2 regions of the Rhizobium sp. ZK1 genome follow, and region 2 is predicted to be linked to the other one. Evidence: predicted binding sites of a transcription regulator. Region 2 holds the regulator's gene; the other holds the start of a gene.

Region 1 (16,382 bases), 320 kb from region 2:
AGGTCCTATCGGGCAGGGAAACTCCCGGCTGCCCGGGGGAAGATGAAAAAGGCACCAACATGGGTCTGCAGGCTCTATTTTTCTATCTTTTCGCCTTTGTCGCGATAGCGTCGGCGTTCATGGTTATCTGGGCGAAGAACCCGGTTCACTCGGTTCTGTTCCTGATCCTGGTGTTCTTCAATGCAGCCGGTCTCTTCCTGCTGCTGGGTGCCGAATTCCTGGCGATGATCCTGCTCGTCGTCTATGTCGGCGCGGTCGCGGTTCTCTTCCTCTTCGTGGTGATGATGCTCGACATCGACTTCACTGAGCTTCGCGCCGGTGTTCTCGAATATGCGCCGATCGGCGCGCTGATCGGCCTCATCCTCGCGGCTGAGCTGATCGTCGTTGTCGGCGGCAGCGTGATCTCGCCGGAGGTCGCCAAGACAGTCGCCATGCCGATCCCGGCTCTCACAGAACGCACCAATACGGCCGCGCTCGGCGACGTGCTTTATACGAATTACGTCTACTTCTTCCAGATCGCCGGTCTGGTGCTGCTGGTCGCCATGATCGGCGCGATCGTGCTGACGCTGAGGCATCGCACCAACATCAAGCGGCAGAATATTTCCCGCCAGGTTGCCCGCACGCCCGCGACTGCCGTCGAGGTGGTCAAGGTCAAGCCGGGGCAGGGCGTGAACTGAACCGAGAGGTCAAGGAACAAAGAACATGGTCATCGGACTCTCCCACTATCTCACGGTCAGCGCCATCCTCTTCACGATCGGCATCTTCGGTATTTTCCTGAACCGGAAGAACATCATCGTCATCCTGATGTCGGTCGAATTGATCCTGCTGTCGGTCAACATCAACATGGTCGCCTTCTCATCGTTCCTCAACGACATCGTCGGCCAGGTGTTCGCATTGTTCATCCTGACCGTTGCTGCTGCAGAAGCGGCGATCGGTCTTGCAATTCTCGTTGTCTTCTACCGCAACCGCGGTTCGATCGCGGTCGAAGACGTCAATATGATGAAGGGCTGAGCGGCTCATGTTCCTCTATAAGGCTATCGTCTTCCTTCCCCTGATCGGCGCGATCATCGCCGGCCTTTTCGGCCGCGCGATCGGCGCCAAGGCGTCGGAATATGTCACCAGCGGCCTGATGATCGTCGCCGCCGTCCTGTCCTGGGTCGTCTTCTTCACGGTCGCGCTCGGTCATCCCGAGGGCGCCATCAAGGTCGAGGTTCTGCGCTGGATCCAGTCCGGCGGCATCGACGTCTCCTGGTCGCTGCGTGTCGATACGTTGACCTCGGTCATGCTGATCGTCGTCAACACGGTTTCGACGCTGGTGCATATCTACTCGATCGGTTACATGCACACCGATCCGCACCGCCCGCGCTTCTTCGCCTATCTCTCGCTCTTCACCTTCGCCATGTTGATGCTGGTGACTTCCGACAACCTCGCGCAGATGTTCTTCGGCTGGGAAGGCGTCGGTCTGGCCTCGTATCTGCTGATCGGCTTCTGGTATAAGAAGCCCTCGGCATCGGCTGCTGCGATGAAGGCCTTCATCGTCAACCGCGTCGGCGACTTTGGCTTTGTGCTTGGTATCGCTACCGTCTTTGTGCTGTTCGGCTCGATCAACTTGGATACGATCTTCGCCAATGCTGCGACCTTCGCTCCGGCGGAAGGCGGCGGTGAAGCCGGCGAAGTGATCCTGAACCTTTTCGGCATGCATCTCGACAAGGCGCATGCGCTGACCGGCGCCTGCCTGCTGCTCTTCATGGGCGCGATGGGTAAGTCGGCGCAGTTCCTGCTGCACACCTGGCTGCCGGACGCCATGGAAGGCCCGACGCCGGTTTCCGCACTCATCCATGCCGCAACCATGGTGACCGCCGGCGTCTTCCTCGTCGCCCGCATGTCGCCGATCTTTGAACACTCGCCGGATGCGCTCGTGGTCGTCACGATCATCGGCGCGATCACCGCCTTCTTCGCGGCGACCGTCGGCCTCGTGCAGAACGACATCAAGCGCGTCATCGCTTATTCGACCTGCTCGCAGCTCGGCTACATGTTCGTCGCTCTCGGTGTCGGTGCCTATGGCGCGGCAATCTTCCACCTCTTCACGCATGCCTTCTTCAAGGCTCTGCTCTTCCTCTGCGCCGGCTCGGTCATTCACGCCGTCGATGGCGAGCAGGACATGCGCTACATGGGCGGCCTGCGTCCGCACATCAAGGTGACGTTCTGGATGATGTTCATCGGTACACTGGCCATCACCGGTGTCGGCATTCCCTTCACCCCGTTCGGCCTTGCTGGCTTCTACTCGAAGGATGTCATCATCGAGGCGACCTATGCGTCGCATTCGCCGGTCGCGGGCTTTGCCTTCACGCTGTTGGTTATTGCCGCTCTCTTCACGAGCTTCTATTCCTGGCGCCTGATCTTCATGACGTTCTTCGGCAGGCCGCGAGCTTCGCACGAGGTCATGCATCACGTCCACGAGTCACCGCAGGTCATGCTGGTGCCGCTCTACCTCCTCGCCATTGGTGCAGTTTTTGCCGGCGTGCTCTTCGAAGGCCGCTTCTACGGCGAAGAATATGCCGAGTTCTGGAAGGGCGCGCTCTTCACCGGCGCCGAGAACGAACTGGTGGAAGAATTCCATCATGTTCCGGTATGGGTCGGTCTCAGCCCGTTCATCGCCATGCTGCTCGGTTTCGTGACCGCCTGGTACATGTACATCCGGTCGCCGTCGACGCCGCGCAAGCTCGCTCAGCAGCACCGTGTGCTGTACCAGTTCCTGCTCAACAAGTGGTATTTCGACGAACTCTACGACTTCCTCTTCGTCCGCACTGCCAAGGCGCTTGGCAACTTCCTGTGGAAGAAGGGTGACGTCGGCGTCATTGATGCCTACGGTCCGAACGGCGTTGCTGCTCGCGTGGTCAACGTGACCGACCGCGTCGTGCGCCTGCAGACCGGCTACCTCTATCACTATGCCTTCGCGATGCTGATCGGCATTGCGGCGCTCGTTACCTGGATGATGCTCGGGAGTTCCTTCTGATGACCGATTGGCCTATTCTTTCAACGGTCACCTTCCTGCCGCTCGTCGGCGTGGTGCTCCTGTTGCTGATGAACGGCGAAACCGAGAATGGCCGCAAGAACGTGCTGTGGATCTCGCTGATCACCACGGTCTTCACCTTCATCCTTTCGCTCTTCATCTGGATCGGTTTTGACAACGCCAATCCAGGCTTCCAGATGATCGAGCAGCATAGCTGGCTCGGCACCGGCATCGGCTACCATGTCGGTGTGGACGGCATTTCCATGCTGTTCATCATCCTCACGACCTTCCTGATGCCCTTCTGCGTGCTCGCAAGCTGGCTTTCGATCGAGAAGCGTCTGAAGGAATATATGATTGCCTTCCTCATCCTCGAAGTGATGATGGTCGGTGTCTTCGTCTCGCTCGATATCGTTCTCTTCTACGTCTTCTTCGAAGGCGGCCTCATTCCGATGTTCCTCATCATCGGCGTCTGGGGTGGTGCGAACCGCGTCTATGCGAGCTACAAGTTCTTCCTCTACACGCTGCTCGGCTCGGTTCTGATGCTGCTCGCCATCATGGCCATGTACTGGCAGGCCGGCACGACCGATATCGCCCAGCTGCTGGCCTACAAGTTCCCGCCGGCGATGCAGACCTGGCTGTGGCTCGCCTTCTTCGCCTCCTTCGCGGTAAAGATGCCGATGTGGCCGGTCCACACCTGGCTCCCGGACGCACACGTCCAGGCGCCGACGGCGGGTTCCGTCATCCTCGCGGGCGTGCTCCTGAAGCTCGGTGGCTACGGCCTGATCCGCTTCTCGCTCGGCATGTTCCCGGTCGCATCGGACTATTTCGCGCCGCTCGTCTTCGCCATGTCCGTGATCGCCATCATCTACACCTCGCTGGTTGCGATGATGCAGGACGACATGAAGAAGCTGATCGCCTATTCTTCGGTTGCCCACATGGGCTACGTGACGATGGGCGTCTTCGCGGCCAATGCACAGGGTCTGCAGGGTTCGATCTTCCAGATGCTGTCGCACGGTATCGTCTCGGCCGCTCTCTTCCTCTGTGTCGGCGTCGTTTATGACCGCACCCACACCCGCGAGATCGCGGCTTACGGCGGCCTGGTCAACAACATGCCGAAATACGCCGTCGCCTTCATGGTCTTCACCATGGCGAACGTCGGCCTGCCGGGCACGTCGGGCTTCATCGGCGAATTCCTGACGCTGATCGGCGTCTTCCGCGCCAATACCTGGGTTGCGCTTTTTGCCGCCACCGGCGTCATCCTTTCGGCCGCCTATGCGCTCTGGCTCTATCGCCGGGTGATTTTCGGCGCGCTGGAGAAGGAAAAGCTGAAGGCCATGCTCGACCTTTCGCCGCGTGAAAAGATCATCCTCTACCCGATGATCGCGCTCACCATTTTCTTCGGTGTCTATCCGGCTCCGGTCTTCGATGCGACCGCGGCTTCCGTAGACCACCTGATCAACAGCTATTCGGCCGCAGTGCAGGCAGCGCAGAATGTTGCGCTGTCGATGAAATGACGGGACTTTAGGACATGACTGCTGAAACAATCTCCCTGAGCCTGTACCTGTCCGCGCCGGAAATCATCCTCGCGATCGGTGCCCTCGTCCTGCTCATGATCGGCGTCTTTGCGGGTGAGCGGTCCGGTCCGCTCGTCAGCACGCTGGCGATGATCGTGATTGCCATCTCTGGCCTCTGGCTGATCTTCGTTCCCGGTGACGGCCTCGCCTATGGCGGTGTCTACCTCGCTGACGGCTTCGCCCGCTTCATGAAGGTGCTGGCGCTGATCGGCTCGTTTGTCGCGCTTTTCATGTCGATGGGCCTGGCGAAGGAAAACCAGCTCGACAAGTTCGAGTTCCCGGTTCTCCTGGTGCTGTGCACGCTCGGTATCATGCTGATGATCTCGGCAAACGACCTGATCGCGCTCTATCTCGGCCTCGAGCTGCAGTCGCTGGCGATCTACGTCATCGCTGCGGTTAACCGCGACAGCCTGAAGTCGACGGAAGCCGGCCTGAAGTATTTCGTGCTCGGCGCCCTGTCGTCGGGCATGCTTCTCTACGGCATGTCGCTGGTCTACGGCTTCACCGGCCACACGCACTTTGCCGATGTAGCCCAGGCTCTGACGGTCGAGGGCGCTCGCTCGCTCGGCCTGATCTTCGGCCTCGTCTTCATCCTCGCCGGCATCGCGTTCAAGATCTCGGCCGTTCCCTTCCACATGTGGACGCCGGACGTTTATGAAGGCGCGCCGACCCCGGTCACCGCCTTCCTGGCAAGCGCACCGAAGGTTGCCGCCATGGCGATGATGACACGCATCGTCATCAGCGCGTTCCAGCCGGTATTGACCGACTGGCAGCAGGTCATCGTCTTCATCTCGATCGCCTCCATGCTGCTCGGCTCGTTTGCGGCGATCGGCCAGAAGAACATCAAGCGACTGATGGCCTATTCGTCCATCGGCCATATGGGTTATGCGCTGGTCGGCCTTGCCGCCGGCAACCAGACGGGCGTCACCGGCGTCATGCTCTACATGGCGATCTACATGGTCATGACGCTCGGCTCCTTCGCGATCATCATGTCGATGCGCCGGAAGGACGGCACGGTTGTCGAAAACGTCAGCGATCTCGCCGGCCTGTCGACGACGAACCCCTTCATGGCTGTCGTGCTGACCGCGCTGATGTTCTCGCTTGCCGGTATCCCGCCGCTTGCAGGCTTCTTCGCGAAGTACTTCGTCTTCGTCGCCGCCATCGAGGCAAAGCTCTATGCGCTTGCCGTCATCGGTGTTCTGGCCTCGGTCGTCGGCGCCTACTACTATCTGCGCGTCATCAAGCTGATGTGGTTCGATGAGGCGACCGGCGAATTCGCCCGCGTCTCCGGTTCGCTGCGTCTCGTCTTCGGTCTCTCCGGTCTTTTCGTTGCCGCCTATGTTCTCATCGGCGGCCCGATCGGCGGAGCGGCCGAACTCGCTGCGGCAACGCTGTTCTGATGCCTTTCGACAAGCGGCGCCGGATATCGCTCGGCGATATCAGGCACGAGGCCTTGTCGGATACGTCGTCGACCAACACGGAATGCCTTGCCCGGGCTCGGGCAGGGGACGGCGGCCTGCTCTGGGTGACCGCCGAACGACAGACCGGCGGCCGGGGCCGTCGGGGCCGTCCCTGGGTTTCGGAACGCGGCAATCTATACGCTTCCCTTCTTCTGATCGATCCGGCGCCGATGGAGCGCCTTGCCTCCCTGCCGCTGGCAATCGCCGTCGCCGTGCATCAGGCGGTCCGCAGCGTGCTGCCGCCCGGCGCCGAGCCGCTGGAGGTGAAGTGGCCGAACGATATCCTGATCGGACGCAAGAAGACCTGCGGTATCCTCGTGGAAGGTGAACGGCTGGCGGATGGTCGTCACGCTGTCGTGATCGGCATCGGCATCAATGTGTCGGTCATGCCCGACAATCCTATCTATCCCGTCACCTGCCTGCGCGATCAGGGAAGTGCAGCTTCGCCCGAAGAGCTCTTCGCCCATCTCTTTGCCTCGATGGCCGACGTGCTGGATATCTGGAATGAAGGACAGGGTATTGCCGAGGTCACGGCGCGGTGGCGTGCCGTCGCCTGTGGTATCGGCGAAAAGATAACCGTGAATCTGCCCGACCGGTCGATTTCCGGATATTTCGCCGGGATAGATGATAATGGCCTGTTGATGCTCGATACCGGCACAGGCAGGATGATGCCGATTGCGGCCGGCGATGTATTCTTTGGATAGTGGAAAAAATAGACATTATGGCGAAACAGGACGAACTGGTATTCCTGCCCCTGGGCGGCGTCGGCGAGATCGGCATGAATCTCGCGCTGTACGGCTACGGCCCGGCGGATCATCGCCAGTGGATCATGGTGGATTGCGGCGTTACCTTTCCGGGGCCGGATCTACCGGGTGTCGATCTCGTCCTGCCGGATATCCGCTTCCTCGCCAATGAGCGCAAGAACCTCAAGGCGATCATCATCACCCACGCTCATGAGGATCACTACGGCGCGCTCGCCGACCTCTGGCCGGGCCTGAATGTTCCAGTCTACGCCTCGCCCTTCACCGCCGGCCTGCTGGAAGCCAAGCGCAATTTCGAGAAGGATGCGATCGGCGAAGTGCCGGTGACGATCTTCAAGGCGGGCGATACGATCAATGTCGGTCCCTTCAGCATCGAAGGTGTTGCCGTCAATCACTCCATCCCCGAACCGATGTCGCTGATGATCCGCACGCCGCTCGGCAATGTCATCCACACCGGTGACTGGAAGATCGATCACGAGCCATCGCTTGGACCGCTGACCGACGAGATGCGTTTCCGCCAGCTTGGCGATGAAGGCGTGCTGGCACTGCTCTGCGACTCCACCAATGCGCTGCGCGATGGCGTTTCGCCCTCGGAGAAGGATGTCTCGGAGAGCCTGCGCAAGATTATCGAAGATGCCGAGGGACGCGTGGCTATCACCACCTTCTCCTCGAATGTCGGCCGTATCCGCACCGTCGCGGAAGCCGCCGAGGCGGCGGGCCGTGAGGTACTGCTGCTTGGAAGCTCGCTGAAGCGTGTGTGCAATGTCGCTCAGGACATCGGACTGATGGAGGGCATAAAGCCGTTCATCTCCGAGGAGGATTACGGTTTCATTCCGCGCGACAAGGTCGTGGTCATCCTCACGGGCAGCCAGGGCGAGCCGCGCGCTGCCCTTGCCAAGCTTTCCCGTGACGAGATGCGCAACGTGGCGTTCACCGCCGGCGATATCGTCGTCTTCTCCTCGCGTGCCATCCCCGGTAACGAGAAGGCAATCCAGGACATCAAGAACGGCCTTGTGGAGCAGGGCGTTCACATCATCACTGATACAGAGGCGCTGGTGCATGTCTCTGGCCATCCGCGCCGCAACGAGCTGCAGAAGATGTACGAATGGACACGGCCGAAGATCGTCGTGCCCGTGCATGGCGAGGCGACGCATCTGACGGCCCACAAGGAGCTCGCCGAACAATCCGGTATCGCGACAGTCCCGCGTGTGCGCAACGGCGACGTGCTGCGGCTCGCGCCGGGGCCGGCCGAGGTGATCGACGAAGCGCCGCATGGCCGAATCTACAAGGATGGGTCGCTGATCGGTGACTTTGATGAGATGGGTATCGGCGAGCGCAAGAAGCTTGCCTATGTCGGCCATGTCGCCGTGAGCATCGTGCTCGACGGCCGTTACGACATCATCGGGGAGCCCGATCTCGTCGCGATCGGCTTGCCGGCCTATGATGACGAGGGCGAGGATATGGAAGATGCGTTGTTCGACGCCGCGATCGGTGCGTTTGAGAGCATTCCACGCGCCCGCCGGAAGGATATCGACATGGTACAGGAGGCTGTGCGCCGTGCCGTGCGCGCTGCCGCCAATCACATCTGGGGCAAGAAGCCCGTCGTCACCGTTTTCATCACCAGGGTCTGAACGATGCTCGGCCGGGTGAACCATATCGCCATCGCCGTGCCCGATCTTGCTGCTGCGACCGCAAGCTATCGTGACACGCTGGGCGCCGTGGTTTCCGAGCCGCAGGCGCTGCCGGAGCATGGTGTCACGGTCGTCTTCGTAGAGCTGCCGAATACCAAGGTGGAGTTGCTGGAGCCGCTCGGTAACGCCTCGCCGATTGCAGCCTTCCTCGAGAAGAACCCCGCGGGTGGCATGCACCACATCTGCTACGAGGTCGAGGATATCCTCACCGCCCGAGACCGGCTTACGGCGTCAGGGGCGAGAGTGCTTGGCAACGGCGAGCCAAAGATCGGTGCTCATGGCAAGCCGGTGCTTTTCCTTCATCCGAAGGATTTCTTCGGGACGCTCATTGAGCTGGAGCAGGTCTGACCGCGCTGCGGCAGAGTGACCCAAATTATCCACAGCCTTTGAATTGGCCAGCATTCCCGCTTATAAGCACGCACAACGAAGTGCTAGAGCGCCGTGCATCCATTCGGGCGCATCAGGGACGCTCTACCTCTTTGAATTAACGCTTCAGGTTTTCCGAAAATCGATTCCGATTTTCGGAAAACCTGAAGCTGTAAGGCGCATATCGACGGGAACCAACATGTTTCAGGCCTTCCTCCAGGGATTCGCGGTCTACTTCATCATCTGGTGGATCACGCTTTTTGCTGTCCTGCCGATCGGCCTGCGCACGCAGGCGGAGGACAATGACATCGTGCTTGGCACGGTTCCAAGCGCGCCGACGCGCTTTCGTCCGCTTTTCGTCTTCTCTCTGACGACACTCGTCTCCGGCGCCATTTACGGCATCTGGTACGTCTGCTCGACTTATTTCGGTTTCGGCTTCGGCGCACTTCCACAAATAGGGCCCAGCTTCTATTAGGGATGTCTTTTGCTCAAACTTTGAGCAAATGTAAACGCAACCGCGAAAAACTGTCATATGCACGTCACGCAAGTGAGGCAAAGAGCTTGCGTAACGGAAAGCGGGCTCACCTAACGTAGGATGGCTCGATTTTCGGGGCAGTCGGGAGCCGAAAAAGCAAAAAAAAACAAGGCTAAAAGCCTTGTTTTAAGTATCGCGTGATCCTTAACCGTTACCGGGGCAGCGACAAGCGCGCCTAAGATCTGATCCTCCCAAGACTTGACCGCGAATTCGGCAAGAATTTAACCTTCTTGCCTGTTTTGTGAGCTAAAACTAGCCCAAAGATTGTGCTTTGTCATCAGCTTTTTTTGCATTTTTGCTACACTCACGCAAAATTTTTCTGTTGACAAGATTTGCCTTCAAGTCCTTATAAATACGCGCTTTTTCGCGCCTGCTGAATTTATGGGCGCTAACATGCGTCTGCGGGAGGGTGCTCGCGTCGGTCGCGGGTTTCTTTCCTGTCGCGAAGCGGTTATGAACGCTCCCATCTTTATCAAAGACCGTCGATTCCGCTTGGGTAAGCGGCGTCTCAACTGTACCGGAATCCGCCATGCGTCTGTCCCGCTTCTTCATACCCATCCTCAAGGAAAATCCCAAGGAGGCGGAAATCGTCTCCCACCGGCTGATGCTGCGCGCCGGCATGATCCGCCAGCAGTCGCAGGGCATCTATTCCTGGCTGCCGCTGGGCAAGAAGGTGCTGGACAAGGTCAACAATATCATCCGCGAAGAGCAGAACCGGGCGGGCGCCATCGAGCTTTCGATGCCGACGCTACAGTCGGCCGAACTCTGGCAGGAGAGCGGCCGCTATGACGCCTACGGCAAGGAGATGCTGCGCATCAAGGACCGCCAGGACCGTCCGATGCTCTACGGCCCGACCAACGAAGAAATGATCACGGATATCTTCCGTTCTTCGGTCAAGTCCTACAAGGACCTGCCGCTCAATCTCTATCACATTCAGCTGAAATTCCGTGACGAGATCCGTCCGCGTTTCGGCACCATGCGCTCGCGCGAATTCATGATGAAGGACGCCTATTCCTTCGATTTGACGCGCGAAGGGGCAGAGCATTCCTATAACAAGATGTTCACCGCCTATCTGCGCACCTTCGATCGTCTCGGCCTGCGCGCCATTCCGATGCGCGCCGATACCGGACCGATTGGCGGCAATCTCAGCCACGAATTCATTATCCTTGCCGATACGGGCGAGTCCGAGGTTTTCTGCCACAAGGATTTCGTCAATTTCGATATCCCCGCGGAAAACACGGATTTCGACAGTGTCGAGGGCCTGAAGGGGATTTTCGACAAATGGACGTCGCTTTATGCCGCGACCTCGGAAATGCACGACGAGGCGGCCTTCAACGCCATTCCGGAAGGCGAGCGTCTTTCTGCGCGCGGCATCGAGGTCGGCCATATTTTCTACTTCGGTACGAAGTATTCCGAGCCGATGGGCGCGAAGGTGCAAGGTCCCGATGGCAAGGAACACTTCGTTCACATGGGTTCCTACGGTATCGGCCCGACGCGCCTTGTTCCCGCCATCATCGAAGCATCGCATGATGAGAACGGAATCATCTGGCCGGAGTCGGTCGCACCCTTCGATGTCGTGGTCATCAACATGAAGGCCGGCGACGAGGCCTGCGACGGCACCTGCGAGCTGATCTACGCGGCGCTGACCAAGGCGGGCAAGGACGTGCTCTATGACGACACGGACGACCGCGCGGGTACCAAGTTTGCGACTGCCGATCTGATCGGCGTACCGTACCAGATCATTGCCGGTCCGCGCGCGGTCGCGAACGGCGAAGTGGAAGTGAAGGACCGCAAGACCGGTGCCCGCGAAACGATGACCATCGAGGCGGCGATCAACAGGTTCGTGGCTTAAGAAAGACGGAGGCGAAATGGCAGAGGCAGCAGTGGACCGGAGTTCCAAATCCGGCTTGGGTCCGGCTGGCAAGCCATTCTCCACATTCGAACGCCTGGTGGCGTGGCGCTATCTGCGCGCCCGCCGCAAGGAGGCGTTCATCTCGGTCATCGCCGGCTTCTCCTTCGTCGGCATCATGCTGGGCGTTGCGACGCTCATCATCGTCATGGCTGTCATGAACGGGTTCCGGACGGAACTCGTCTCCCGCATCCTTGGCATCAACGGCCACATGATCATCCAGCCGGTCGATGGTCCGTTCACCGACTATGCCGATCTCGTGAAGAAATTCGAGGCGGTGCCCGGTATCAAGATGGCGCTGCCATTGGTGGAAGGTCAGGTGCTGGCCTCTTCGCAGACGGGCGGCAGCACCGGCGCGCTCGTGCGCGGCACACGGGCCGAGGACCTGACCAAGCTCAAGACGGTCTCCGATAACATCAAGTCCGGTGATATGGTGGGTTTTGCCGCGGGCGACGGCGTTCTGGTTGGAAGCCGCATGGCCGATCAGCTGGGACTCAGGGCGGGCGACCTGATTACGCTGACATCACCGGAAGGTGATGTGACGCCGATGGGCGTCAACCCGCGCATCAAATCCTACAAGATTTCCGGCCTCTTCGAGATTGGCATGTCGGAATACGATGCCTCGATCATCTACATGCCGCTCGAGGAATCGCAGCTCTATTTCAATGCCGACGGGCTGGTGCAGTCGATCGAGCTCTTCGTCGACAACCCTGACGACATCGACGATCTGAGACCCAAGGTCGAGCAGGCCGCCGGCCGGCAGATTGCCATCACCGACTGGCGCCAGCGCAACCAGACCTTCTTCTCCGCCCTGCAGGTCGAGCGCAACGTGATGTTCATGATCCTGACGCTGATCGTGCTCGTCGCCGCACTCAACATCATCTCCGGCCTCATCATGCTGGTGAAAGACAAGGGAAGCGACATCGCCATTCTGCGCACAATGGGCGCAAGCTCCGGCGCCATCATGCGCATCTTCTTCATGACGGGGGCTGCGATCGGCATTGTCGGCACGATCGCCGGCGTGCTGCTCGGCGTGTTCGTCTGCATCAACATCGAGTCCATCCGCCAGTTCTTCTCATGGGTCTCTGGCACGGTGCTTTTCGATCCGCAGCTCTACTTCCTCAGTCAGCTTCCGGCGGAAATGGATGTGAGCGAGACGATTTCCGTCGTCGCCATGGCGCTGACGCTTTCCTTCATCGCGACGATCTTCCCGGCCTGGCGCGCCTCCCGCCTCGACCCCGTCCAGGCCCTTCGTTACGAATAAGGCCGAGATCCAAGGTCATGCATGATCCAAGGCCAAATCCAAGGAATGCCGCATTCATGAAACGCAATGTCGTTCTCAAGCTTTCGGGCGTCGAGCGCCACTATGGCCAGGGCGAAACGCTGCTGACTATCCTCAAGGGCGCCGATTTCACCCTGTCGAGTGGTGAAATGGTGGCGCTGGTGGCGCCGTCAGGCACCGGCAAGTCGACGCTGCTGCATATCGCAGGGCTGCTGGAGCATCCTGACGGCGGCGAGGTATCGGTCAACGGTCGCCCCTGTAACGGCCTTTCCGATGACAAGCGCACGGCCATCCGTCGCGGTGAGATCGGCTTTGTTTATCAGTTCCATCACCTGCTGCCGGAATTCTCGGCGCAGGAGAACATCATGATGCCGCAGCTCATCGCCGGCCTCTCATGGAAGGAAGCGAGCGAGCGGGCAAAGATGCTTCTGGATTATATGCGCATCGGCCACCGCGGTACGCATCGCCCGGGCGAGCTTTCCGGCGGCGAGCAGCAGCGTGTGGCGATTGCCCGCGCCGTCGCCAATGCGCCTAGACTGCTTTTGGCCGACGAGCCGACCGGCAATCTCGACCCGGAGACCGCCAGCTATGTCTTCGACGCTCTGGAGGCCCTGGTGCGCCAGTCCGGCCTTGCCGCGCTGATCGCCACCCACAACCACGAGCTTGCCCGGCGCATGGACCGGCGCGTAACGATCTCCGACGGCAAGGTCGTGGATTTCTGATTATCAGGGAATAATCAGCCCGCCGCGATAGTCGAGCTCATAGGCCTTTTGGCCATCCACGAGAATGAATTCGTGACCGCGAAAATGTGTGCAGTCGCCTTCTCGTATCGACATAGCGCCCCAGCGAATGATCGAAGATCATGCCGCCGATGAAGCGCCCCTGCTTGTAGAGCTGTGACAGCGCCGCGCTAATGATGGTGCCTGCGACAGTCCCGTCGATGATCCCGGGCTCGATGATCCGCCCGAAATAGTTCATCGCCCAGACCGGCTTTTCCTCCAGCCACACAACTTCCTGACCGGCAAAATCCGTGCCGCCGAAATAGCTGTCGAGATAGCGCCAGATGCCGCCCTTATAACCGATGTCGTGGGCACCGATCCGGTAGGATGGCTGCGACTTCGCGCCGGCGACATATGTCTGCGATTTGGCTTCGACAATGAAGCTATTGAGTTCCAAAACGTCCATAGTCCCTCTGCTCCGATGTTAACCATGTCCCGCGGAAGTGGGGGGTAACCCTGTTGACAATAGAACATATATGGAACAAAGTAAAAACATAAGAGCAAAGGAGAGCCAGATGACTGACATGATCCGTGATATCGCAGCATTCACCTCCATCGCAATGTTCATTGCCAGCTTCTCGTTGATCGTCATGGCAATGTAAGAATTCAGGGGATCGCATGGCAGCCATGCGATCCCGCGGCGGGACTTTTTCTGGACAGAATCGCCTTCAATGCCGACAATGCGCATTCTTCAATGAGGCAGTTGGAAGGGCATGTTATGGCGGATGCGGAACAGGGTGCGATCGGCGGCAAGCCGGGCTTCGTTCATCTGAGGGTTCACTCTGCCTATTCGCTGCTCGAAGGCGCATTGCCTCTCAAAAAGATCCTCTACAAGGCAGCGGGCGACAGCCAGCCGGCGATTGCCATCACTGATACCAACAATCTTTTCGTTGCACTGGAGTTCTCCCAGAAAGCGATGGATGACGGGCTGCAGCCGATCATCGGCTGCCAGGTGTCGATCGATATGGAAGACGGTCTCGAAACCGAGAAGCGGGGAGGCCAGCAGGCGCTGGTCAAGCTGCCTTCCATCGTGCTTCTGTCCGCCACCGATGCAGGCTACGAACGGCTGGTCGATCTCGTCAGCCGCGCCTATCTCGGTGGCGAGGGCAACTCGACAATTCATGTCCGCGCCTCGTGGCTTGATGAGATCGGCACGGAGGGCCTGATAGCGCTGACGGGTGCCTCGACCGGGCCGATCGACATGCCGCTCAAGGACGGCCACGCCGCTGCGGCGGAGACCCGGCTGCTGACGCTGAAGCGCATCTTCGGGGATCGGCTCTATGTCGAACTGCAGCGGCACGGCGCTTATGACAAGCGGCACGAACAGAAAATTGTCGGCCTTGCCTATAAGCACGACCTGCCGCTGGTCGCGACCAATGAAGCCTTCTTCCCGACGCGCGACGATTATGACGCCCACGATGCGCTGATGGCGGTCGCCCATAACGCCATCGTGTCCGACGACAGCCGTTTCCGTCTCTCCCCGGATCACTATCTGAAAAGCCGCGCGGAGATGGAAAAGCTCTTCGCCGACCTGCCTGAGGCGCTTGATAATACCGTTGAGATCGCCCGGCGCTGCTCCTTCGTTCTGAAGACCCGCAAGCCGATCCTGCCGCGCTTCACCGGCGCGACAGACGATCCCGAAGAGGCCGAGCGCGCAGAGTCGCTAGAACTTCGCCGGCAGGCGGAGGAGGGGCTCGACATGCGTCTGGCCACGCTCGGCATGTCGGCCGGCTACGAGGAGAAGGATTATCGCGAGCGGCTGGAATTCGAGCTCAGCGTTATCGAGCGCATGAAGTTCCCCGGCTACTTCCTGATCGTTGCGGACTTCATCAAATGGGCCAAGCAGCATGACATCCCGGTCGGCCCGGGCCGCGGCTCGGGTGCGGGCTCATTGGTCGCCTACGCACTGACGATTACCGACGTGGATCCGCTGCGCTTCTCGCTGCTTTTCGAACGCTTCCTCAATCCGGAGCGCGTCTCGATGCCGGATTTCGACATCGACTTCTGCCAGGATCGCCGTGAAGAGGTGATCCGTTACGTGCAGAAGAAATACGGCCGCGAGCAGGTGGCGCAGATTATCACTTTCGGTTCGCTGCAGGCGCGCGCCGCATTGCGCGACGTCGGCCGCGTGCTGGAAATGCCCTATGGCCAGGTCGACAAGATCTGCAAACTCGTGCCGAACAACCCAGCAAACCCGACGCCTCTGTCCAAGGCGATCGAGGAAGAGCCGAAGCTGCAGGAAGAGGCGGCCAAAGAGCCGGTCGTCGCGCGGCTCTTGGATATCGCCCAGAAGATCGAAGGCCTCTATCGCCACGCCTCGACCCACGCCGCCGGGATCGTGATCGGCGACCGCCCGCTGTCGAAGCTCGTGCCGATGTATCGCGATCCGCGCTCCGACATGCCGGTCACCCAGTTCAACATGAAGTGGGTGGAGCAGGCGGGCCTGGTGAAGTTCGACTTCCTTGGCCTGAAGACGCTGACGGTGCTCAAGGTCGCCGTCGACTTCTGCAGGAAGCGCGGCATCGAGGTCGACCTCGCCAAGATCCCGCTCGACGACAAGAAGACCTATGAGATGCTCTCGCGCGGCGAGACGGTTGGCGTGTTCCAGGTTGAAAGTGCGGGCATGCGCAAGGCGCTGATCGGCATGAAGCCGGACTGCATCGAAGACATCATCGCGCTCGTGGCGCTCTACCGTCCCGGCCCGATGGAGAATATTCCGACCTATAATGCCCGCAAGCACGGTGACGAAGAGCTGGAATCGATCCACCCAACGATCGACCATCTTCTCAAGGAAACGCAGGGCGTTATCGTTTACCAGGAACAGGTGATGCAGATCGCCCAGGTCCTGTCGGGCTATTCGCTCGGCGAAGCCGATCTTCTGCGCCGCGCCATGGGTAAGAAGATCAAGGCCGAAATGGACCAGCAGCGCGAACGCTTCGTCGACGGTGCAGTCAAGAACGGCGTGTCGAAGCCGCAGGCCGACAACATCTTCGAACTCTTGGCAAAGTTCGC
Region 2 (16,382 bases):
CCGACCCTGATCTCATCATCCGCACCAGCGGCGAGGAGCGGCTTTCCAACTTCCTTTTGTGGCAGGCTGCCTATTCGGAATTCGTTTTCCTGCCGGAATACTGGCCGGATTTTAGCCGTGAGCTCTTTCTTTCAGCGCTCGAGAAATTCGCCTCGCGTGATCGCCGCTTCGGCGGACTGTCCGCGCAGGCTGCAGCAGTGAACACCTGATGAAGCAGGAACTGAAGCTCCGCATCGTTTCAGGCCTGATTCTCGCAATCGTCGTTCTTGCCGCAACCTGGTATGGCGGCCTTATCTTCCGCGTCGTGGCGGCAGCGATCGCTCTTCTGATCTATTACGAATGGTCGACGATAACAGGCATTGCCCGTGACCCGGTCACCAACGTGCTCGGCTGGGTGGGTGAGGGGCTGGTTGCCCTTCTCGTTCTGGCCGGCGCGTTCGAATATGCCCTGGGAATGCTGATTGCCCTGACTGCGGTTGGCATTGCCATGATCTTTCTGCATCGTGCCAGCCGCTGGTTCGCGCCAGGGCTTTTATACGCCGGCGGGACCGGACTGACGCTCGCTGCGATCCGCGGTGATGAGACACTAGGTCTCTATGCGATGCTCTTCATCTTCGCCGTGGTCTGGGCGACCGATATTCTCGCCTATTTCGTCGGCCGCGCGCTCGGTGGCCCAAAGCTTGCGCCGCGCATATCGCCTGGCAAGACCTGGTCGGGGGCGGTCGGCGGGGCCATTTCCGCCGTCATTGCCGGAGCTGTCATTGTACATTTCCTGATTCCGCAAGCCCAGGATCAAGCAGCGGTAATTGCGCTTGTCCTGTCCGTTTTCAGCCAGTCAGGCGATCTTTTCGAGAGCTTCATCAAGCGAAAATTCGGCGTGAAGGACTCAAGCCGTCTCATTCCGGGGCATGGCGGTGTCATGGACCGTGTCGATGGACTGATTTTCGCCTGTTTTTCAGCGTTCTTGCTTGCTGGTCTTTTTTCGCTGATAAAGGGCGGCGGAACGACGTCGCTCGGTGCGGCGTTGTTCGGCCTTTGATCATTACGGCCAGATAGAAGAAGGAACTCATGGAAGCGGTGACCGGCATATTTGGTTTTTTGACGGGCTATATCGTCCCCTTCGTCATCGTGCTGTCGCTGCTCGTCTTCGTGCATGAGATGGGCCACTATCTCGTCGGACGCTGGAGCGGTATCCGTATCCTTGCCTTCTCCGTCGGCTTCGGCCCGGAGATTGCCGGTTTCACCGATCGCCACGGAACGCGCTGGAAGATCTCGGCGATCCCGCTCGGCGGCTATGTACGCTTTTTCGGTGATGAGGATGCCTCCAGCAAGCCGGATACGGACAGGCTTGCCGCTATGACGGACGAAGAGCGCGAGCGTTCTTTCGCCGGTGCAAAGCTGTGGAAGCGTGCTGCAACGGTCGCCGCCGGTCCGATTGCCAATTTCATCCTGGCCATTGCCATCTTTACGGTCCTTTTTTCGATCTATGGCCGGACGGTGTCCGATCCAGTCGTCGCTGAAGTAAAGCCGGATAGTGCTGCCGCGGCAGCCGGCGTACTGCCCGGCGACCTGCTCTTCTCCATCGACGGCACTAAGGTCCAGACCTTCGACGACGTGCGCCGTTATGTCAGCATCCGTCCGAACCAGAGCATCGTCGTGACCGTCGAGCGTAACGGCGAAAAGATTGACCTGCCGATGGTGCCGCAGCGCACCGATATCACCGACCAGTTCGGCAACAAGATCGAGATCGGCCTGATTGGAATCGTCACGAACGAAGAAGTCGGCCACTTCCGCCTGCAGACCTTCACGCCGCTGGAAGCGCTGCATGAAGGCGTGATCCAGACCTGGCATATCGTGACTGGCACCTTCAAATATATCGGCAACCTGCTCAATGGATCGATGAAAGCTGACCAATTGGGTGGTCCGATCCGCGTGGCGCAAGCTTCGGGCCAGATGGCTACGCTTGGAATAGGTGCGTTGCTGCAGCTTGCTGCGGTTTTGTCGGTTTCGATTGGATTGCTGAATTTGATGCCGGTCCCGGTACTTGATGGCGGCCACCTGATGTTCTATGCGGTGGAAGCGGTTAGGGGAAGGCCGCTCGGTTCTTCGGCTCAGGAAATTGCGTTTCGCATTGGCCTGGCCATGGTTCTTACATTAATGGTTTTTGCCACCTGGAATGACATTAGCGCGCTCATCGGCTAGCACGTAAAAGATAGGGAAAATTACTGTTTATTTACGATGTTTCAAAGCTGTAGTGGCGAATGGGTCACGCTTCGAAATGAAGTAAACAGAAATTAACGAGCTCCCTTGCTTGTATGTCAAAAGCGGGTAAAACGACACACGTGGCCGGAATCGGGGGGCTTCCCTGGGGCCGGAGACGAGGGAAAAAAGGTAATGGGTGAAATGAAGGCTGGTTCAAGGTTTTTGAACGCAGTATCGGCGATTGCGCTGTCTGCTGGTGTTGTTGCTTCTGGCGCAGGTGCTTTGACTTTCGTTTCGGCTACGGCTGCGGAGGCTGCTGTCGTTCAGCGGATAGATGTCCACGGTGCAAGCCGCGTCGGTGCTGAGGCCGTCCGGTCGAACCTCACCATTACTCCCGGCAAGAGTTTCTCCAACACCGATATCGACGACTCGGTGAAGCAGCTTTACGGCACCGGCTACTTCTCCGACGTCAAGATCTCGGTTTCGGGCGGCACCCTCGTCGTCAACGTTCAGGAAGCACAGCTCGTCAACCAGGTGGTCTTCAACGGCAACCGCAAGGTCAAGGACGACAAGCTGGCAGCTGTCGTCAAGACGCATGCCGCTGGTCCCTATAGCGATGCACAGATTCAGTCCGATATCGCCGCGATCAAGGAAGCCTATGCTGCTACCGGACGCAGCGAAGTCGAAGTGACGACGCAGGTCGTTCCGCTCGGCGAAGGCCGCGTCAATCTTGCTTTCGTTATCAATGAAGGCGACCGCACGAAGATCGACGCCATCAATTTCGTTGGTAACCAGGCCTACAGCGCCGGCCGTCTCGCTGCCGTCATTCAGACCAAGCGTTCGAATTTCCTCTCGTTCCTGACCCGCAAGGACGTCTACAACGAAGACAAGCTGCACGCCGACGAAGATGCGCTGCGCCAGTTCTACTACAACCGCGGTTATGCCGACATGCGCATCGTTTCTTCCGATGCTGCTTTCGACGAATCGACGAACAAGTACACGCTAACCTTCAATATCGAGGAAGGCCCGCGCTACGACTTCGGTGCGGTTACCGTCCAGTCGACCGTTGAAGGCGTCGATGCCCAGCAGCTGCAGGGGCTGGTCAGAACCCGCGAAGGTCAGGTCTACAACGCCAAGGAAGTTCAGAAGTCCATCGAAGCGATTTCTGATCAGGTTGCTTCGGCCGGTTATCCCTTCGCTCGCGTTACCCCACGCGGCAACCGCGACCTGAACAATAATACGATCGGCGTCGAATACCTCGTCGATCAGGGCGAGCGCGCCTATGTCGAGCGTATCGAAATCCGTGGCAACAGCCGCACGCGCGATTACGTTATCCGCCGCGAGTTCGATCTCAGCGAAGGCGACGCCTTCAATCAGCAGATGATCACCCGCGCGAAGCGCCGTCTCGAAGCGCTCGGCTACTTCTCCTCGGTCAATATTTCGACCCAGCCGGGCAGTTCGCCTGACCGCGTCGTCATCGTTGTCGACGTGCAGGATCAGTCGACGGGTTCGTTCGGTATCGGTGCCGGTTACGCGGCCGGCGGCGACGGCCTGCTGCTCGAAGCCTCGATCGAAGAAAAGAACTTCCTCGGCCGCGGTCAGTACATCCGCGTTTCGGCCGGTGGCGGTCAGGAAGGCTCGCGCGCTTACGGCATCAACTTCACCGAGCCCTACTTCCTCGGTTATCGCCTTGCCGCTGGTTTCGACGTCAATCACAGCGAGACGTCGAGCAACGACAACTACGATTACGAAGAAACCAGCGGTGTTCTGCGCGTAACGGCCCCGATCACCGAAGATCTGGCGACGACGTTCCGCTATAACTACAAGCAGATGAAGTACGATTCCAGCGGAAGCAGTCTGGACGATTTGTCCGCGACCTATCAAAATCTGGTCAACGACAGCCCGTGGACGCGGTCTTCCATATCGCAGACGCTGACCTACAATACGCTGGATGACACCGTCCTGCCGCGTGAAGGTATCTACGCTACTGCGACACAGGAAATCGCTGGCCTCGGCGGCGACTCGCAGTATTATAAGATCTACGGTAAGGCTCGTTACTACCATCTGCTTGCTGACGACGCCGATATCATCGGTTCGCTCTCGGCTTCGGCTGGTTATGTTGTCGGCTTCGGCGATCACCTGAACGTCTTCGACCAGTTCACATTGACCAATTCCGATATTCGCGGCTTCGAAAACAAGGGTATCGGCCCGCGCATCACCAACCCGGACGATCCGCTCGGTGGTACCACCTACTTCACCGCTTCTGCCGAAGCAACGTTCCCGATGCCGGGCTTCCCGCGCGACTTCAACCTGCGCGGCGCAGTCTTCGCAGACGCCGGCACGCTGTTCGGCAATGATGTCGAACTCCTTGGTTCGGATACTGCACAGGGTACGGACGCGCAGTTGCGTGCTTCGGTCGGTCTCGGCCTGATCTGGCAGTCGCCTTTCGGCGCGCTCCGCGTCGACTATGCGATCCCGGTCGTAAAGGAAGACTTCGACAAGACCCAGCGCTTCAAGTTTGGCATTAACAACCAATTCTGATATCGGCAGTCCGGAACTGTAAATTTCAATTCCGTTCTGGAGTTTTGCCGATGGAGCAAAATACTTTTTTTCCGCCCCATGAAGGCGTGCGGCTCTTTGAGTTGGCGCAATTTCTTGGGGCGGAACTTGGCAATTCCGCTCATGGCGATGTCATCATCCGTTCTGTCTCGCCGATAGCGAGAGCGCAGGCGGGGGATATCTGTTATATCCTCTCTCGCCGTAACCGCGACGAGCTTCTGAGTTGCGAGGCTTCGGCCGTGATTTGTGATAAGGCCTTGGCTGAGCTGGTGCCGCCGCATATCCCTGTGGTGATTTCCTCCAATCCACATGCTGCCTTCGCGATGGCTGGCGGGTTTCTCTATCCTGCAGCTCTCAAGCCAGTGACGTTTTCGTCCGGCGAGACGGAGATTGCGCCGAGCGCCATCGTCGATCCGACCGCCAGGCTTGAGAAGGGCGTGATTGTCGAGCCGATGGCAATCATCGGCCCCGGCGCGGAGATCGGCGAGGGCACGCGCATCGGAGCTCAGTCGATCATCGGTCCCCACGTCAAGATCGGCCGCAACGGTTCGATCGGAACGGGCGTGAGCATTCTCTGCGCGCTCATCGGCAACGGCGTCATCATCCATAACGGCGTCCGTATGGGCCAGGATGGATTCGGTTATGCGCCGGGTCCACGTGGCATGATCAAGATCGTGCAGATCGGTCGCGTCATCATCCAGGACAATGTCGAGATCGGCGCCAATACGACGATCGATCGCGGCGCCATGGACGATACCGTCATCGGCGAAGGAACCAAGATCGACAATCAGGTCCAGGTCGGTCACAACGTCCGCATCGGGCGCCATTGCGCCATCGTTTCGCAGGTCGGTCTTGCCGGCAGTACGATCGTCGGTGACGGCGTGCAGATCGGTGGACAGGTCGGCCTCAAGGGGCATATCACCATAGGCGATGGCGTACAGATCGCCGCAAAGAGCGGTGTGATGACCGATCTTGCTGCGGGCGGCCGCTATGGCGGAATACCTGCACGTCCTCTAAATGACTATCTGAAAGACGTTGCCCAGCTCATGGCAAAATCCGGAGCGCGCGGAAAAAAGGGAGGCAAGAATGACTGAGGAAACTGCCGCCACGCTCTCTTCGGCGGATATCATGGAAATCATGAAGCTGCTGCCGCATCGCTATCCGTTTCTGATGGTCGACAAGATCGTCGATATCGATGGTGACAACGCCGCCGTGGGCATTAAGAATGTGACGGTCAACGAGCCGCATTTTACCGGCCACTTCCCTGATGCGCCGATTATGCCAGGCGTTCTGCTGGTCGAAGGCATGGCGCAGACTGCGGGCGCGATCTGCGCCAAGAAAGAGGGCCAGACCGGCAACCTCGTCTATTTCATGACGATCGACAATGCCCGCTTCCGCAAGCCGGTCGTGCCGGGCGATCGCGTTGAATTTCACGTGCAGAAAATAAAGCAACGCGGCAATATCTGGAAATTCCATTGCGACGCAAAGGTCGACGGCGCGCTCGTCGCCGAGGCCGATATCGGCGCGATGATCGTACGTAAGGACAACGCATGAGCATGATCGCCGCAAGCGCCAGAATTCATCCGATGGCCGTAGTCGAGGACGGTGCCACGGTCGGTGAAGGCGTGGTGGTCGGCCCGTTTTGTCATGTTGGCCCCAAGGTCACGCTTCAAGACAATGTCGAACTGATCAGTCACGTGGTTGTTCTCGGCCTGACGACCGTCGGCGCCGGTACGCGTATATTTCCTTCGGCCGTTATTGGTGGCGACTCGCAAAGCGCCCGTCACAGCGCTGTCGACACGTCGCTGATCATCGGTCGCAATTGCACGATTCGCGAAGGCGTTACGATGAACACCGGTACCGTCGAGCATGGCGGTTCGACTGTCATTGGTGACAACTGCCTTTTCCTTGCCTATTCGCATGTCGCCCATGATTGCCGGGTCGGCAACCATGTCATCATGTCGAACAATGTCATGCTGGCTGGCCATGTCTCTGTTGGCGATCACGCGATCATCAGCGGCGGCGCGGCAGTGCATCAGTTCACCCGAGTTGGTAAATATGCCTTTGTCGGTGGTCTCTCGGCCGTCAGCTACGATGTCATTCCCTACGGCATGCTGAACGGCAATCCCGGCATTCTGAGCGGTCTAAACGTCGTCGGCATGACGCGCGCCGGCATTGATCGTGCTGTCATTCATACGGTTCGCCGCGCCTATAAGGCGATCTTTGAGGGTGCCGGTTCGATCCGCGAGAATGCTGCCCAGCTTCGCGACGAATATGCCGATTGCGAGCAGGTGATCGAGATCCTCGATTTCATCGCCGCCGAGAGCGATCGCGCGCTGTCTTCGCCAAGCCGGGGGCAGAAGGGCTGATCTGTGGCTTCCGCTGGCGACACTGCTGAAGGCCGGCTGGCGATCATTGCCGGCGGCGGCCTTCTGCCGTCCTATGTCGCCGAGGCTGCGCGTTCGGCTGGCGAAAATCCTGTTATCGTCATTCTGAAGGATGAGGGCGACCGTCGCTGGGATGGTTTCGACCACGCCACGATCGGTATCGGTGATTTCGCTGCCCTGGATGGGCTCTTAAAAAAATATCGCATCGGCCGTGTCGTCATGTCGGGCAGCGTGCGTCGCCGGCCGGAGTGGCGTGAGGTGCGGCCGACGCTGCGCATCCTGACCAAGGTGCCCGCCGCCATTCGCACGCTGCTTTCTGGTGGCGACGATACTGTTCTGCAGATGGTGATCAAGCTGATAGAAGGGCGAGGCCTGCGCGTCGTTGGCGCCCATGAGATTGCACCGGACCTGCTTGCGACTGCAGGTCCGCTGGGCGTGGTTTCGCCCAATGAAGAGGATCGTCGTGATATAACGCGCGCAGGCAAGGCGGCGGAGGTGCTCGGCGGTCTGGATATCGGGCAGGGTGCGGTTTCGATCGGCGGACGCGTCGTTGCTGTCGAGGGCGTCGAGGGTACGGACGGCATGCTTGACCGTGTGGCGACCCTGAGAGCAGCGGGCCGTATTTCATCACGCCGGCGCGGCGTGCTGGTCAAGCTTTGCAAGCCACAGCAGGATATCCGCGCCGATTTGCCGGCGATTGGTGTGTCCACCGTGCTCAATGCCAAAGCTGCCGGACTTGCGGGAGTGGCTATCGAAGCCGGCCGATCGTTGGTGCTTGATCGCGACGCGCTCATCAAGGCGGCAGACGAGAACGGTCTTTTTGTCTGCGGTATAGACAAGGGCTTGCCGGGATGGGGGCTTGCATGAGTGACAGGCCGTTGAAAATTGCTGTCGTAGCCGGCGAAGTATCCGGCGATCTGCTTGGCGCCGATCTCGTTGCAGGGCTGCGGAAGATCCATTCCGGCCCCATCGAACTCGTCGGCGTCGGCGGTGAGGGGCTGCAGGCCGAAGGATTGAAATCTCTCTTTGATTTCTCCGAGCTCTCCGTCATGGGTATCACGCAGGTCCTGGCCAAGCTGCCGACGCTGTTTTCCCGCATTCGGCAAACGGCAGCGGCGATCATTGCGGCAAAGCCCGATATCCTGCTAATCATTGACAGCCCGGATTTCACCCACCGTGTCGCCAAGCGTGTGCGCACAGCGCTGCCTGATCTGCCTGTCGTCAATTATGTCTGTCCCAGTGTCTGGGCCTGGAAGGAATATCGTGCCCAGCGCATGCTCGCCTATGTCGACCATGTGCTGGCTGTACTTCCTTTCGAACCGGCGGTGATGCAGCGTCTCAACGGGCCGGCTACCACCTATGTGGGCCATCGTCTGGTTGCCGACGCGGCGCTTCTGGAGACCAGGCGTCTGCGCGCTGGCCGGCAACCCGGCGCCGGTGCGATCCTGCTTCTTCCCGGCTCGCGTTCCTCCGAGATCAAGAAGCTCCTGCCTTATTTCGAGGCCGCCGCCAATGATCTCGTCGCCCGCAATGGACCGATGCGCTTCATCCTGCCGACCGTGGCGCACAGGGAAGCGTTTGTGCGGGAAGTGACGGCGGGATGGGCGGTGAAGCCGGAAATCGTTGTGGGCGCCGAAGCGAAATGGAAGGCCTTCGCCGAAGCCGATGCCGCCATGGCGGCGTCCGGGACCGTAATCCTGGAACTGGCGCTCGCCAATGTCCCCGTCGTTTCCGCTTACAAGGTCGATTGGATCATGCGCATGCTGACATCAGGCATCAAGACCTGGACTGGCGCTCTGCCCAATCTGATCGCAGACTATGCGGTCGTACCGGAATATCTGAACGACATCGTTCGTGGTGCAAGCCTCGCACGCTGGATGGAAAGGTTGTCGGCCGACACCTATCAGCTCAAGGCGATGAAGGAAGGTTACGAGCTGATCTGGCAGCGTATGCAGACGGAAAGTCCCCCGGGGGAGCACGCGGCGAAGATATTGCTCGATGTTCTCGCCAACAAAAAACCCGGTCATTCCTGACCGGGTTTTCTTTTCTTGTCTCGAAGTCAGCGCTTAGCGCTTGGAAACCGGCACGTAATCGCGCTTCGGCTCGCCAATATAGAGCTGGCGCGGACGGCCGATGCGCTGTTCCGGATCTTCGATCATTTCGTTCCATTGTGCGATCCAGCCGACGGTACGGGCGAGAGCGAAGAGCACGGTGAACATCGTGGTGGGGAAGCCCAGAGCCTTCAGAGTGATGCCTGAATAGAAGTCGATGTTCGGATAGAGCTTCTTCTCGATGAAATAGGAGTCGGTCAGAGCGATACGCTCCAGTTCCATCGCGACTTCGAGAAGCGGATCGTCCTTGATGCCGAGTTCGCCGAGAACTTCATGCGTCGTCTTCTGCATGATCTTGGCACGCGGATCGTAGTTCTTGTAGACGCGATGACCGAAGCCCATCAGGCGGAACGGGTCGTTCTTGTCCTTGGCGCGGGCGATATATTCGGGAATACGGTCAACCGTGCCGATCTCCGTCAGCATGTTGAGGGCTGCTTCGTTGGCGCCACCGTGAGCGGGACCCCAGAGGCAGGCGATGCCGGCTGCGATGCAGGCGAACGGGTTCGCGCCGGAAGAACCGGCGAGGCGGACCGTCGAGGTCGAGGCGTTCTGCTCGTGATCGGCATGCAGAATGAAGATGCGGTCCATGGCGCGCGAAAGCACCGGGTTGACCACATATTCTTCGCAGGGAACGGCAAAGCACATGCGCAGGAAATTCGACGCGTAATCGAGGTCGTTCTTCGGGTAAACGAAGGGCTGGCCGATATGGTACTTGTAGGCCATGGCAGCGAGCGTCGGCATCTTGGCGATCATGCGCAGGCTGGCGACCATGCGCTGGTGCGGATCGGTGATGTCGGTGGAGTCGTGATAGAAGGCCGAAAGCGCGCCGACGCAGCCGCACATGACGGCCATCGGGTGGGCGTCGCGTCGGAAGCCGGTGAAGAAGCGGCTCATCTGCTCGTGCACCATCGTGTGGTGCGTGACGCGATAGTCGAAGTCTTTCTTCTGAGCGGCGGTCGGCAGTTCGCCGTAGAGCAGCAGGTAGCAGACTTCCAGGAAGTCGCCGTGCTCGGCAAGCTGCTCGATCGGGTAACCGCGATGCAGCAGAACACCTTCGTCGCCGTCGATATAAGTGATCTTCGATTCACAGGATGCGGTCGACGTAAACCCGGGATCGTAGGTGAAGGAGGCCGTATTTTTATAAAGTGCACCGATATCGATGACGTCAGGTCCGACCGTGCCTTTTCGGACGGCGAGGTCGACTGATTTGTCACCGATTTTGATTGTTGCGCTTTGATCCGTCATGCTGATCCTCCGGAGTGGCGGTGGCGCCGCAAAAGCGCCATAAGAGTTAAGCGTCCTAAGCGATAGCTATATGATCGCGAAGCTAATGCCAAGTTACCGTGATGCCATTTTGTGCATCGCGGCATCATCTTTTAGGCAGTGCAGCGATGAGCCCCATGCATATCAGAACACCATGATTTGACTGGATTTTTCGTTCGCGTGAATTTTCCTCGTATTTCAATCGATTATTGTTTGCGCGTTTTGAACACAGGTTGCATTCTGCCGATATCCGGGGGGCGGGTCCAAGCGATTATGACGGGGTTCGAGACAAGAGAACGGCAGGCGCAATCCGTTGATGCCAAGATGGATTTTGCCGATGTCGCACCGCGCGCCATTGTGACGCAACCGGTAAGGACGCAAGCTGCTGTTCCGCTGCAGCGGCGGCTGATTGGCATTGCGAAACAACACGCCGAATCGTCTATTCGCATGGCCGGGGAAGAGGCTGGCCACGGTCGCCTCATTCTCTTCTCGCCGGTCTTTCTCGGTGCGGGTGCCGCGACCTGGTTTCTGGCAGTTTCGGATTTTCCGGTCGTCTCGCTTGGTCTCTGCCTGTTTGTCCTCCTCCTTGCCGTTGCGCTCTGCGGATATGGCCGGACGCAATTGCGGGCGACGCTGCTTGCTCTGCTTCTCTTTGCCGGTGGAATGCTTTCGGCACAGGTCGAAACATGGCGGGCGCGGACCTTGATCCTGGATTCCGCCGTAACGACAACGGTGACCGGCCGCATCGAGCGTCGCGAAGGCGATGGAAGAGGGCGCTGGCGCTATATTCTTGCTGTTACCGGAACGGATGCTCCTGAGATCAAGCGTCCACCCAAGCGCATTTCCGTCCTGGTCCGGGGCGCCACGCAGCCCTTTGAGCTTGGTGACGTCATCGAGGGCAGGGCACGTCTCACGCCTCCGGCGGGACCGGCACTTCCCCACCTCAACGATTTTGCTTTCAGCGCCTATTTCGATGGCATTGGTGCCAACGGCTTTTTCTATGGTGCGCCGAAAAAGGCTGCGTCGCAGCCGCAGCAGGCGGGCTCGTTCGGTGAGGCGACCCTGGAATGGCTCTATCGGCTCAGGAGCGGCATCGGCGATCGAATCCGCTCCGTCCTGCCGGGTGATACCGGCGCCTTTGCTGCTTCACTTGTCACCGATGAGAGACGGGCGATCTCGGATGAAACGACCGAGGCGCTACGGCAATCCGGCCTTGCCCACATCATCGCGATCTCCGGTCTCAATATGGCGCTCTCCGCCGGCATCTTCTTTGTCGGCCTGCGGGTCATCCTCAGTCTTTTTCCCGCCATTGCCCAGGCATGGCCGACCAAGAAAATCGCGGCGGCCGGCGCGCTCGCTGCGGTGACGGCTTATTATCTGATCTCGGGTTTTGCCGTCTCCGCCGAACGCGCTTTCATCATGATGGCGATCATGCTGGTTGCCGTCTTCTTTGACCGGCCGTCGATCAGCCTTAGAAACGTGGCGCTGTCCGCGCTCCTAATCCTCGCAGTCTCGCCATCGGAGGTGCTGGGGCCGAGTTTCCAGATGTCCTTTGCCGCAACGCTTGCCCTGGTCGCCGGTTACGACCTCTGGAAAGTGCGTCCGATGCGGGAGAATGCCTTTGCCAAGCTGCCGATCCTCAAACCTGTCCTCATGATTGGCAGCTTCTTCGGCGGCATTTTCCTGACGTCGCTCATCGGCGGTTTCTCGACCGCGCTGTTTTCGATCGAGCATTTTCACCGGCTGACTGCCTACGGCCTGCCGGCAAATCTCGCGGCCATGCCTGTCATTTCCTTCATCGTCATGCCTGCCGGGATGCTGGCGATGCTGCTGATGCCTTTTGGCCTCGATGGCCCGATGTGGCAGGTCGCAGGCTTCGGGCTCGATCTGGTGATAAAAATCGCAAAGACGGTATCGAGCTGGGGCGGCAATATCGATGTGGGCCGTTTGCCCGGCTGGTACTTCCCGACAGCCGTCTTCGGGTTTCTGCTGCTAACCTTGCTCAGAACCAGACTGCGGCACGCCGGAACAGCAATCGTTGCGGTTTCCACGCTTGCCGTCGCGTTGCTTCCGGTCGAGGCGATGCCCGACATCACCATCGCCGAAGATGGCGGCCTGGTTGCTGTTGTCGATGGAGAGGCGATAGCTTCGAATCGCGAAAAGCCTCCTGCCTTCATCTTCGAACAATGGCAGCGGGCGCTTGCCATGGAAGAGCATCGAAAGCCGTTCATGCTCCAGGCTGTCAATGTCCCCGCTGCGCCTGAAGGCAAACGGCTGCAGCTGTCACGGGATCAGCAGGACGAAGCCAGAGCAGCAATGAGACATGCCGCAGCAAGCTCGCCATCGCGCTTCTCCTGCCAGAAGGGCGCCTGGTGCACTACCTTGCTCGGGAATGGAAAGAAACTGACGATCATCGACAATGCAGCCTATCTCGGGCCGGCCTGCGATACGGCCGATATCGTCGTTACCCCTGTCCGTTTGCCGTTTGACCATTGTCGCTCCGGCGCATTGCTCTTTACTGGCGAGACACTACGCAGAACAGGCTCCGTCGAACTTCGTTTTACCGATAAGGGAACTGAGATCACAACTGCATTCGACACGTTGCGACGGCCCTGGATGCGCCACCGTGCCTATGACTGGCGCAGCGACAGTTTCGCAGACGCCAGTACGTCACCGGTCAGTGATAGCGGCGAATGAGGCCGACGAGCTTGCCCTGGACCTTGACGCGATCCGGCGGGAAGATGCGCGTCTCATAAGCGGGGTTTGCTGCTTCGAGTGCAATCGATGCACCCTTGCGGCGAAAACGCTTGAGCGTCGCTTCCTCCTCGTCGACGAGTGCCACGACAATATCACCGGGATTGGCGGTGCTGCCGTTGCGGATGATGACCGTGTCGCCATCGAAGATGCCGGCTTCGATCATCGAGTCGCCACGAACCTCGAGCGCATAATGCTCACCCGAGCCCAGCATGTCGGCGGGAACATTGATGTCGTGCGTATTGTTCTGGATTGCCGAGATCGGCACGCCGGCGGCGATGCGCCCCATGACCGGCACAGAAATCGAATTGCCGTTGTCGGCAGCAGGTGCAGGCTTTGCCGGAGCGGGAGCCAACGGCTGAGGCTTTCCGAGGCTGCCCTCGATGACGCTCGGCGAAAAGCCGCGCCGAGGCTGCAGGCTTGGGCTGTAGGCTTCCGGCAACTTGATGACTTCGAGCGCGCGTGCCCGGTTCGGAAGCCGGCGAATGAAGCCGCGTTCCTCGAGCGCCGTGATCAGCCGGTGAATACCGGATTTCGAGGCCAGATCCAGCGCATCCTTCATCTCATCGAAAGACGGCGGAACGCCTGACTCCTTCATCCTTTCGTGAATGAAAAGAAGGAGTTCCTGTTGTTTGCGCGTGAGCATGGCGTCTAACCCCAGTCTTGAAACAAATCCAGAACGGACACTATATGTTCCATATGTGTTCCGCAAGTGGCTAAATTTTCGTAAAACTTCTGTTCATTCTGCTGAGAATTTTATTTTTATCTGCGGAAAGCCTGCCCGGCCTTGCTTCGTAGCGCCTGCTGAAGCACATCATCCTGGTGATGCTGGAGAGTAGCTGATGACCCAGGATATGCTTCCGATCGATCATCTCGTTTTGCCGGTTACCGATATCGAGCTTGCCCGCGAAAGGCTGGGCAAGCTCGGTTTCACCGTCGCGCCCGATGCCCGCCATCCCTTCGGCACTGAAAATGCCTGTGTTTTCTTTACCGATAAAACCTACCTTGAGCCATTGGGTGTCGCGAGTGTGGAGGAGAGCGAGGAGACGGCGCGTGAGGGCAATGTGTTCACTGCCCGCAATCAGGCTTTCCGTTTCCGCTGCGGCAGCGAGGGACTGTCCGCCATCGCCTTTGTGACAGCGGATGCGAAGCACGAACACGCTCGATTCGTGAAGAGTGGCATCAGTGCAGGTTCTGTGCTGCAGTTCGAACGTTCCGTGAAAATGCCTGACGGTGCAGAAAGTGTTGCCGGCTTCCGGCTCGCTTTCGCTGGTGACCTCCGGGCACCGGATTTTTTTCTCTTCGCTGTCGAGCGCATCAACCCGCTTCCGGCCGACCGCAGCGCGCTGGAGATCCATGCCAATGGCGTGACAGGCATTGCCGAGATCGCGCTCGCGGCGCCCGAGCCGACAGCTTTCGGCGAGTTCGTTCGCGCGGCGGCAAAAGCCGCTTCTGCGGATGTCACGAGTTTCGGGCTGGAGGTGCCGACCGGAAACGCAAAGATCAGCCTGATGACCCCAGAGGGGCTGGAGGCCTATTTCGATCTGGCGACGCCGGATAGCGATCGCGGCCTGCGCGGCCGGGCGATCCTCTTTGCGGTTGCTGATCTGGCCGTGACAGAAGCGCATTTGGCTGCTAACGGGGTGACCTATACACGCAAGGCCAACCGTATTCTTGTGAAGCCCGCGCCCGGTCAGGGCACGCTCTTCGCCTTCGAGGAAACACCATGAGCTCCAATACCAATGCAGAGGTCCGGATCGGCGAGGGCGCTGGCCAGGTTCTGTTTTCCAATTCTGCCAAGCTTTCGCTCATCGCTGGTCCGTGCCAGATGGAAAGCCGCGAGCATGCCTTCATGGTCGGCGGCACGCTGAAGGAGCTGTGCGACAAGCTCGGTATCGGCCTCGTCTACAAGACCTCCTATGACAAGGCAAACCGCACCTCGATTTCCGCCAAGCGCGGTATCGGCCTCGAAAAGGCGATGGAGGTTTTCGACGACCTCAAGAAAGAATTCGGCTTTCCTGTCCTGACGGATGTTCATACGGCAGAACAATGCGCCATTGTCGCTGAAACCGTCGACGTGCTGCAGATCCCGGCCTTCCTCTGCCGCCAGACGGATCTTCTCGTTGCCGCCGCCAAGACCGGCCGCGTCGTCAACGTCAAGAAAGGCCAGTTCCTCGCGCCCTGGGACATGAAGAATGTCCTCGGCAAGCTGAATGCCAGCGGCAATCCGAATATATTGCTTTGCGAGCGCGGTGTTTCCTTCGGCTACAACACGCTGGTCTCCGACATGCGTTCCCTGCCGATCATGGCGGCGATGGGCGCTCCTGTTATCTTCGACGCCACGCATTCCGTCGCCCAGCCGGGCGGGCAGGGCGATTCCTCCGGCGGCCAGCGCGAATTCGTTGAAACGCTGGCGCGTGCTGCCGTAGCCGCCGGCGTTGCGGGTGTCTTCATCGAAACCCATGAGGATCCGGACAATGCCCCTTCCGACGGCCCGAACATGGTCTATCTTAAGGATATGCCGCGGCTTCTGGAAAAGCTGCTCGCCTTTGATGCGATTGCCAAGGGCTGACAGTCAAAAGCCTGACATGATCGTGTTATAGCGACGATCAGACAGGCAGGCCGGAGGTGTCGCAAAGCGCCATTGTAATTTGCGTACCTTCGATTAAGACGGTTTCAAACGATTTATCCACCCACGAGCAGGAAAAAACCATGACTGCAATTACCGATATCATCGCCCGCGAGATTCTCGATAGCCGTGGTAACCCCACCGTCGAAGTCGATGTCTATCTCGAAGACGGCAGCATGGGCCGTGCAGCTGTTCCCTCGGGTGCTTCGACCGGCGCGCATGAAGCTGTCGAAGTGCGCGATGGCGGCAAGCGCTATCTCGGCAAGGGTGTCGAAAAGGCCGTCGAGGCCGCCAACACGGAAATCTTTGACGCGATCGGCGGCATCGACGCCGAAAACCAGATCCAGATCGACAAGATCATGATCGAACTCGACGGCACGCCGAACAAGTCGCGTCTCGGCGCCAACGCCATCCTCGGCGTTTCGCTCGCCGTCGCCAAGGCTGCCGCAGAGGCTTCCGGCCTGCCGCTCTACCGTT

What was found. Region 2 encodes LexA, which represses DNA repair genes until DNA is damaged. Its sites were predicted from a motif close to TGTTCNNNNTGTGTTCNG; they were not measured.
Region 1: the regulator LexA is predicted to act here: its motif matches at 13,837-13,854, upstream of dnaE (DNA polymerase III subunit alpha).

What each region holds. Positions count from the first base shown of each region.
Region 1 covers NZ_CP180586.1:1,171,301-1,187,682, forward strand. Annotated here, with positions in the region: gene ACK9YZ_RS05965 (NADH-quinone oxidoreductase subunit J) at 60-677, shown strand; gene nuoK (NADH-quinone oxidoreductase subunit NuoK) at 703-1,011, shown strand; gene nuoL (NADH-quinone oxidoreductase subunit L) at 1,019-3,016, shown strand; gene ACK9YZ_RS05980 (NADH-quinone oxidoreductase subunit M) at 3,016-4,527, shown strand; gene nuoN (NADH-quinone oxidoreductase subunit NuoN) at 4,542-5,987, shown strand; gene ACK9YZ_RS05990 (biotin--[acetyl-CoA-carboxylase] ligase) at 5,987-6,751, shown strand; gene ACK9YZ_RS05995 (ribonuclease J) at 6,769-8,439, shown strand; gene mce (methylmalonyl-CoA epimerase) at 8,443-8,847, shown strand; gene ACK9YZ_RS06005 (DUF1467 family protein) at 9,065-9,340, shown strand; gene ACK9YZ_RS06010 (hypothetical protein) at 9,653-9,931, opposite strand; gene proS (proline--tRNA ligase) at 9,930-11,252, shown strand; gene ACK9YZ_RS06020 (lipoprotein-releasing ABC transporter permease subunit) at 11,269-12,573, shown strand; gene ACK9YZ_RS06025 (ABC transporter ATP-binding protein) at 12,630-13,313, shown strand; partial or broken gene ACK9YZ_RS06030 (DUF5680 domain-containing protein) at 13,317-13,776, opposite strand; gene dnaE (DNA polymerase III subunit alpha) at 14,089-16,382, shown strand, end outside.
Region 2 covers NZ_CP180586.1:1,489,702-1,506,083, forward strand. Annotated here, with positions in the region: gene ACK9YZ_RS07745 (isoprenyl transferase) at 1-209, shown strand, start outside; gene ACK9YZ_RS07750 (phosphatidate cytidylyltransferase) at 209-1,039, shown strand; gene rseP (RIP metalloprotease RseP) at 1,069-2,202, shown strand; gene bamA (outer membrane protein assembly factor BamA) at 2,404-4,743, shown strand; gene lpxD (UDP-3-O-(3-hydroxymyristoyl)glucosamine N-acyltransferase) at 4,794-5,855, shown strand; gene fabZ (3-hydroxyacyl-ACP dehydratase FabZ) at 5,848-6,315, shown strand; gene lpxA (acyl-ACP--UDP-N-acetylglucosamine O-acyltransferase) at 6,312-7,130, shown strand; gene ACK9YZ_RS07780 (LpxI family protein) at 7,134-8,015, shown strand; gene lpxB (lipid-A-disaccharide synthase) at 8,012-9,181, shown strand; gene gltA (citrate synthase) at 9,215-10,504, opposite strand; gene ACK9YZ_RS07795 (ComEC/Rec2 family competence protein) at 10,796-13,219, shown strand; gene lexA (transcriptional repressor LexA) at 13,200-13,922, opposite strand; gene ACK9YZ_RS07805 (VOC family protein) at 14,119-15,006, shown strand; gene kdsA (3-deoxy-8-phosphooctulonate synthase) at 15,003-15,848, shown strand; gene eno (phosphopyruvate hydratase) at 15,989-16,382, shown strand, end outside.